DNA from 2 places in the Lacticaseibacillus parahuelsenbergensis genome. Region 2 is predicted to be linked to the other one. Evidence: a T-box and tRNA genes for the amino acid it is inferred to sense, from the RefSeq annotation. Region 2 holds a T-box; the other holds one or more tRNA genes.

Region 1 (4,214 bases), 940 kb from region 2:
TGGGCATCGGGATCATTGTTATCGGGCTTGCTGCCATCATCATCGGTGAAGTCGTTTTCGGTGAACTGACCTTGTCACAGCGCTTGGTCGCCGTGATTCTGGGCAGTATTCTATACCGGTTTGTTCTGCTAGTGGTTTTGGCACTGGGATTCAACGCCGACGACCTGAAATTGATTTCGGCAGTGGTCCTAGCCGTTGCCATCATGGTACCGCAAATCGATCATCAACTGCGATTACGGCGAGTTTTGCAAAAAGGGGTGCAGGCACATGGCTGAATTAATATTAGATCACGTCACAGTCAATGTACCGGTCGCAACGGAAGTAAAAACCTTGCTTCAAGACGTGACGTTAACGGTCAAAACCGGTGATTTCGTAACAGTCTTAGGCCATAACGGCGCAGGAAAATCGACGCTGTTTAACGCCATTACCGGTGATCTGCCGGTGAGCGGAGGAACGGTGACCTTAGCCGGTAAAAAGTTGAATGGCCAACGTCCCGAGCAACGGGCGCGTCACATTGCCCGAGTCTTCCAAGATCCAAAAATGGGCACAGCCCCGCGGATGACGGTCGCCGAAAACTTGCTATTAGCCAGTCACCGTGGCCAGCGCTTAAGTTTGCGCTCACGGGGACTTACTGCCCAAAAGGAGCGGCTGAAAGAACTTGCGGCCAAAACCGGGAATGGTCTGGCTGAAGCGCTTGATAAGCCGACTGAACAACTTTCTGGCGGGCAACGGCAGGCACTGAGTCTGTTAATGGCCACTATGCGAGAGCCTGATCTGCTATTACTTGATGAACACACGGCAGCACTGGACCCGCACACGAGCCAATCAATCATGACGCTGACTAACGAAATTGTTTCGGATCAACATTTAACCTGCTTAATGATTACCCATCAAGTCGAAGATGCGTTACGCTATGGCACGCGCTTAATCGTTTTAGATGCCGGCCAAATTGTGGCTGATTTTGATCAAAAGAGAAAAGCTGCGCTAACCCGTGAGGATGTGTTGGCGTTCTTTAGCTAAAGAATATTTTTTAGCTAATTGAAGCATTCAAGTAAGTTCGTCTCGGCGCATTATGAATGCGGTGCGCGTGAGTCAGATTCAATTTTAGAATGACGAAAAAATCGGTTACGGATGATCGTGCACATCAACCATGCATGAACATCTGGAACCGATTTTTGTATTGCTGGTATAGATTGTTTGTGAGCAGGTTAGCGGTCAGCGTCAGTCGTGCAATCGAGCATCACTTGATGTACACTGTTGGCTCGGAGGTAATGTTCAACGATGACAAACCAAGAACTACAGGCACGCGTGGAGGCAATTTCCATGGCGGCATTTCACCAACCGTTCCGCCACCATGCCATTTTCAATGCCCGGCTAAAAACAACCGGCGGCCGGTTTCATCCAGCTGACATGAATTTGGACTTTAACCCCAAACTCTTTGCCGCTTATCCCCCGGCAATCACCGATGGCATCATCAAGCATGAACTGGTGCACTATCATTTGTACGCCCAGCATCGCGGGTACCAACACCGCGATCATGATTTCCGCCAATTACTGGCAGCAGTTGGCGGGTCCCGCTTTGCTCCGCCGCTGCCCACGACCGGCCGTCAATATATCTATGTTTGTACGCAATGCGGCCGGCAATTCATTCGTCGGCGGCGGATTGACGTCAAACGGTATGCCTGTGGCCACTGCCGCGGCAAGTTGCGACTACAAAAAACGGAGATCAATTGAGTGGCTTTTGTAACGTTAAATTGACTGGTTCAAAACCGGCCTTGGCGTATACTTCACGAGCCGTCTTATTAGCACTGAGGACATTGAGTTGGATAAAAGATGCCTGGTGACTTTTGGCAAAAGCCGCAACCGCCGCCATCAGCTGCTTCGCCAAGCCGTGATGACGCTGATCAGGGATGACAAAGAGATCGATGAGTTGGGCAAAATGTTGCGGCACAAATTCAGGACTGGCACTGGTTTGTGCTAAGACAACCAAGGCAAAACCGGTAAGTTTCCCATGACTTTCGGTCACAAATAACCGGGCAAGGTCGTTTTGCAGATAATCGGCAAAATATTGGCGGTTATCAGTGGCTAATGGTCGATACGTGTCCGGCGCCAATGTCGCCATTTCCGTTGTAAGCTGTTGGTAAAGATCCACGATTGCAGACAGATCAACAAATTGGGCTTCACGAAGCATTTTAAGTTACTCCTATCTCATTCGAATTAAGCGGTTACGGATAACCAATCATTAAAAAAGATCCGATCAACAAGTTATCGTTGTTGGTCGGATCTTTTTACACTGCGGGCAAGAAGACTCGAACTTCCATGAGCAAAAATGCTCACAAGATCCTTAATCTTGCGCGTCTACCAATTCCGCCATGCCCGCATGGCTATTTAAGCACAAGAAATATTATAGAAAATCAGATGATCAAAGTCAACAAAAATTTACTATTCGGTTGAACCCGTGTCGACCGCAAGCGATATTGTCTTAAGTAAGCAGTTAGCCAAAGTGTCACAAAAACTGTAACCTCTTAGAAGATACATCTAGGAGGAATCACATGAAGAAGGTTGTCTTAACAATGAAAGAAGAAGAACGTTACCGAGTCATCAAAGCAGTGGTCAATGGTAAGACCTCCGTGCAACGCGCAGCCGTTAAGCTCAAGCGCTCCGAACGAACCATCTACCGATTGATCAAGCTTTACAAGCAACAAGGCAAAGACGGCTTTATCCATGGCAATGCCGGTCGTGAGCCCGCCAACAAACGCAACGCGCAACTCGAACGCCAGATTATTCGTCTGTACACCAACAAGTATGCCGGATTCAACATCGCCCATTTTCACGAGTTCTTAACCACTGCCGAACAAATCGCCATCTCCGAATCCTCACTCCGGCTCTTATTCAGACACCACCACATTCTCTCACCCAAAGCCCATAAAGCCACCAAGCGCCGAGTCAAGCGTGAATTAAAAGAAAAAGAAAAGAAGTCCAAGCTCCTATCCAAACGTGATGAAGCCACCTTGTCAGCCATCGAGGTCGTTGAAAACATCAAAGCCCATCCAGAACGTCCTCGGAAACATTATTCTGGTGAACAGGTACAAATGGATGCTTCCTGGGAGTATTGGTTTGGTACTCAAAAAACCACCTTACACGCAGCCATTGATGATCAGTCCGGGAACGTTGTCGGCGGCTACTTTGCCAAACAAGAAACACTCAGCGGCTATTATCATGTGTTTGCCCAAGTCCTTCGCGATTATGGCGCTCCAGCAGAATTCCTAACGGATCGGCGCACCGTGTTTAACAGCAACAAAAAAGAGGGCTCACCTTCGACCGAGAACCCTCTTACACGTTTCGGTTATGCCTGCCAGACACTTGGAACAGAACTTTCGGTCACCAGTATTCCGCAAGCCAAAGGCCGCATAGAACGTCTTCTGGAGACTTTTCAAGATCGGCTCACAAGTGAACTGCGGTTGCATAACATCACCACAATCGCAGATGCCAATCGGTTTTTGGTCGGCTTTATCAAGCGTTACAATGACCGCTTCGCATCTACCATCAAAAGTAGCATGTCGGTGTTTGATAAGCAACTAACACCCAAGGAAATTGACAATATTTTGATCATTGCCAATGAACGCAGCATCGGCCACGGACATTGTGTTCGCTTTGATAACAAACGCTATCTGCCACACCGGAATGGCGAATTGGTTTATTTACCCCCGCATACAAAGGTCTTAGTCATCAAAAGCTTCACGGGCAGACTTTATATGACCACTGATGATGACCAGGTGTACGACCTTTTCTGTGTGCCAAAAGAACAGTTCATGTCAGCCAAATTCGATCTTACGCCAGCTGCGGCACCAACTCCTAAACGAACCAAGAAAATCCCGGCAATCACGCATCCGTGGCGCCGCGCTAACTATCGCGATTACCTTGATTCTCTTGGCATTAACAGGACAAGGGTTAAACAGTTGGTCGCCGAACGATATCCATACAAGAATTCACAAGCGATTCAAGTCTAATTAGGATCATCTCGCGTCCAGTTTTCGGACGCATGTTTTATGGAATTTACTGTCAAAGTCGAAAATCGCTTGACACAAAAATTTACTATTCGGTTGAACCCGTAGAGTGGCGAAAAGTTGACAAGTCCTGACTGAAAGCTGAACTTGTTTGGTGCTGCTTGGAACGTGTATAATCTGATAGAGCTAACTGTAAACAAATAGGGG
Region 2 (4,214 bases):
ACGGCGTGTTCAGCGCCGCCAATATAAAGATCAACCGGCATCCACTGCTTGAGCTTGTCGTAATCGGCAAGTGCTTCTTTATTGTGCGGATCGACAAAGCGCAGGAAATACCATGAAGAACCAGCCCATTGCGGCATCGTGTTGGTTTCCCGCTTGCCTTTGCGCCCGTTTTTGTCGACAACATTGACCCAATCTGTCAAATTGGCCAATGGACTTTCACCAGTCCCGCTTGGCTTGATATCGACTTCTTCAGGCAATACCAGTGGCAGTTCATCTTCCGGTACCAGTGTGGTTTCGCCGTCTTCCCAATGAATCACCGGAATCGGCTCGCCCCAATACCGCTGACGGGAAAAGACCCAATCGCGCAACTTATAATTAACTTTGGCGTGACCAATACCCTTGTCTTCCAACCAGCTAATCATTCGATCAATGGCATCCTGTTCGTTTAAGCCATCCAAAAATTCGGAATTGATGTGGACCCCATCGCCAGTGTAGGCTGCCTCATCAATATTGCCACCTTCGATAACCGGCTTGATTTCGATCCCAAACTTTTTGGCGAAGGCATAGTCACGATCATCATGCGCCGGTACCGCCATGATTGCCCCAGTACCATACGTCGCCAGGACATAATCCGAGATCCAAATTGGCAGTTTCTCGCCATTAACCGGATTCGTAGCATAAGCGCCGGTCCAGACACCGGTTTTCTCTTTATCCAGCGCGGTCCGATCCAGATCGGATTTACGTGCGGCTTCTTCAACATAGGCATCGACAACTGCCTGCTGCTCCGGTGTTGTAATTTTTTCAACCAATTCGTGTTCAGGTGCCATCACCACATAGGTAGCGCCAAAAAGGGTGTCCGGACGCGTTGTGAACACGTCGAATTTTTCCTGACTGTCGGTGACTGCAAAGGTAATCTGCGCACCGGTAGATTTGCCGATCCAGTTGCGTTGCATCTGTTTGATCGATTCCGGCCAGTCTAGGTCATCGAGATCAGCAAGCAGCTTATCCGCATACGCCGTAATCTTCAGCATCCACTGCCGCATTGGTTTGCGAATGACTGGAAATCCGCCGCGTTCGGTTTTGCCATCGATAACTTCCTCATTGGCCACAACGGTTCCTAAGTCCGGACTCCAGTTAACCGGCACTTCGGCTTCATAGGCCAACCCATGTTTATACAGTTGTTCAAAAATCCATTGCGTCCACTTATAATAATTTGGATCCGTCGTATTAATTTCGCGATTCCAGTCGTATGAAAAGCCAAGACTATTAATTTGACGCTTGAACGTTTCAATGTTTTGCTTGGTGAAGGTACGCGGATTGTGTCCGGTATTCAAGGCATATTGCTCAGCCGGCAAACCGAATGCGTCCCAGCCCATTGGATGCAACACGTTGAACCCCTGCATCCGTTTCATTCGCGCAACAATATCGGTTGCCGTATACCCTTCCGGATGCCCAACATGCAGGCCTTGGCCTGACGGATATGGAAACATGTCCAATGCATAAAAATTCGGTTTTTTCGGATCAGTCGTGGTATTAAACTCGTTATGCTCTGCCCAATAACGTTGCCACTTCTTATCGATCTCATGATGATCGTATGCCATTTTTTTACCTCCCAATTTTTTGTGAGCGTGAACCGGCGCGCTTAGGAGCTGAAGTATAAGTGGCCTTGGGCGTGATGGCCCGGGTTTAGGCCATTGCGACCAAGGTCCTTATACGCAAGCTCCTGCGCCGGTGAACGCGTTAATGTGAGCGTGAACCGGCGCGTTTAGGGGTCGGAGTGTAAGCGGCCTTGGGCGTGATGGCCCGAACTTAGGCCATTGCGACCAAGGTCCTTACACGCAGACCCTGCGCCGGTGAACGCGTTAATGTGAGCGTGAACCGGCGCGCTATAACGTGAACTAGTTCACTAATCTTTCAAACAAAAAACCGCCCTATTTTCATTAGGACGGCTCAGCCGCGGTACCACCTAAGTTCTGTTTGCACAGCGCTCAAAGGAGATAACGGTCCGACCGGCTGCGATTACTGGCTTCACCGCAGCAACTTCAAAGGCCAGTTCAGTCTTAGCATCGTCAGGCTCGCACCACCGCCTGCTCTCTGATCCCCGCATCGACTTACTACTCCTTTGTTCGTTTGATTATTGCATCAATCATAGCAAAAACCTTAGATGTGTTCAATGGTCATTATGCTATTCTATTTATATTAGGCATTTTCTTAGCGCATTCGTTACAGTCGATTGTGCTTATTTTGGGAGGTTTGTTTTGGCACAACGTCGTTCACTACCACTTTATCTATCAGGATCTGCATTAATCATTTTCATTACCTTACTAGTCGGCATTGTTAACAACGCAAACTGGATTCATACGGTCGATCAGCGCGTTATCGCCTTTGTGACCCACTTTCACGCAGCAACGCTTAAACCGCTGCTTCTCGTCATTACCGAATTAGGAAACCCCAGCATTTTAATTGTTTTAACCATGGTCTTGGCGGCAGGGCTTTTACTTTGCCGTTATCGGAGTGCAGCCGTGTTTGCAGCCAGCGTTGGCGCCATCATGGGGGTGCTCAATGTCAGCATCAAATATCTGATCCAACGGCCGCGGCCGTTCATCGCCGATCCGCAAATTCGCGCCTTAGTCAAAGCCAGCGGATTCAGTTTCCCCAGCGGGCATTCCAGTGGCACCATGATGTTTTATGGCACGATTATTCTTTTGGCATGGACATTGCTCAAACATCCGACTGGCAAATGGCTGATCACGATCCTGGCAGTCTTGATGATCGGCTTGACCGGCTATTCACGCATCTTTGTCCGTGTCCACTATCCGACCGATGTCTTTGCCGGCTTTTCGTTGGGATTCGCCTTGTTAATGCTGAGTTGGTGGTTTTTCAATCCCTACTTATCTCGCCAGCATCAACGTAAGCAAAAAGCAGATCGCTGAGAGAAAACTCGCCATCTGCTTTTTTAATGCCTTGAGTTGACTATTGTGCGTGCGTCACTGCACCACATACATTGTCATTAACTATTTATGTGCCTGCACATCCTGCACGGCTTGCTGGATCAGCTCTTGTTGCACGGCTTTTTGAGCCTGCTTCATTAGCGTGGTCTGATCCGTCGCCAACTTCGGATCGGCTTTGACCAATTCTGCTGCTTTGGCTTTCACCTTTGTCGCCAAGGCGGCTTTTTGCTGCGCAGTTGGGTGCTGCAACGCTTTTAACTTGGTGCTCAGCTGCTTGGCCTGCGTCGTGGTCAAAACGAACCAGCTTTTGGGAATGGCGAGCTGGTTATGCTGAGAGACGAACTGGTCGGCACCTTCATGATTGAATAGTGCACCATAAAAGCCATTTTGATATTCCCACTGTGTCGTCTTACTCGTTAATGAAGCGGTCGTATCAGACGTTCTGGAAACTTTATTATGCACGGCTAGGTCGGCTTTGGTATGCACGGCCTTTTTCTTAGGATCCGTTTTGTAAATATAAACGGCGTGTTTGCCGGCAGTTCCCACGGTTTGCTTCAAAAGCATCGGCATTTGCGCATTAGGCGATGCGGTATAAATGGTCTGCTCGTCGGTCGTTGTCCGCTTAACCATCCCAAAATGGGCATTATCATTCAGCGTGATGAGCAACAAACTGCCCACGACGCCGATACCAAACACAATGATCAATGCGGTGCGTTTAAGCGAACGGTGCATCATGATGAAACTAAGATAAAGGCCAACGACCATCAACCCTAAAAACCAAAGAATCATGCCTTCACCTTCTTTTCATCTTTAATCGTCACTTCTTGCGACATGGCGTGACTATTCAGGAAGAATGTCAGAATCCAGCCGACAAGACTAAACCCGACTGCCAGTAAAAAGGCCGCGTGATAACCGTTGAGTGTAGCATTGAAAAAGTCTTGCTTATACTGCAGCGGATTACTTTTTACCAGGCTGGCTGCCGGTTTAGTGAGATTGGTGACGTTTGACAGGACTGAGATCAAAACCGCCGTCGTCATCGAAGTCGCAACCTGTCGTACCGTGTTGTTCACCGCCGTGCCATGGCGAATCATGTCAGGCGTCAACGCATTCATCCCATTGGTCGTCAATGGCATCATGACCATTGAAATCCCAAACATCCGTACCGCATAAATCACTGTAATGAAGATTGACGGGGTGTTTGTCGTCAAGAAGAAATATGGCAGTGTCGCAATCGTGAGGAGAAAAAGCCCCAATTGCGCCAAC

Evidence for each region. A T-box is a leader RNA that pairs with one kind of tRNA and senses whether it is charged. The one in region 2 lies ahead of leuS (leucine--tRNA ligase), so its partner is inferred to be a tRNA-Leu.
Region 1: it has a tRNA-Leu gene. The T-box ahead of leuS (leucine--tRNA ligase) is inferred to sense a tRNA for this amino acid. The anticodon was not compared.

Annotation. Positions count from the first base shown of each region.
Region 1 is NZ_CP132482.1:1,777,663-1,781,876, reverse strand. It holds gene LACPH_RS08385 (ABC transporter permease) at 1-275, shown strand, start outside; gene LACPH_RS08380 (ABC transporter ATP-binding protein) at 268-1,020, shown strand; gene LACPH_RS08375 (SprT family protein) at 1,282-1,734, shown strand; gene LACPH_RS08370 (GNAT family N-acetyltransferase) at 1,727-2,191, opposite strand; tRNA gene LACPH_RS08365 (tRNA-Leu) at 2,295-2,380, opposite strand; gene LACPH_RS08360 (ISNCY family transposase) at 2,553-4,010, shown strand.
Region 2 is NZ_CP132482.1:836,621-840,834, reverse strand. It holds gene leuS (leucine--tRNA ligase) at 1-1,601, opposite strand, end outside; T-box leader at 1,939-2,132, opposite strand; gene LACPH_RS04065 (phosphatase PAP2 family protein) at 2,259-2,933, shown strand; gene LACPH_RS04060 (DUF4811 domain-containing protein) at 3,015-3,740, opposite strand; gene LACPH_RS04055 (MDR family MFS transporter) at 3,737-4,214, opposite strand, start outside.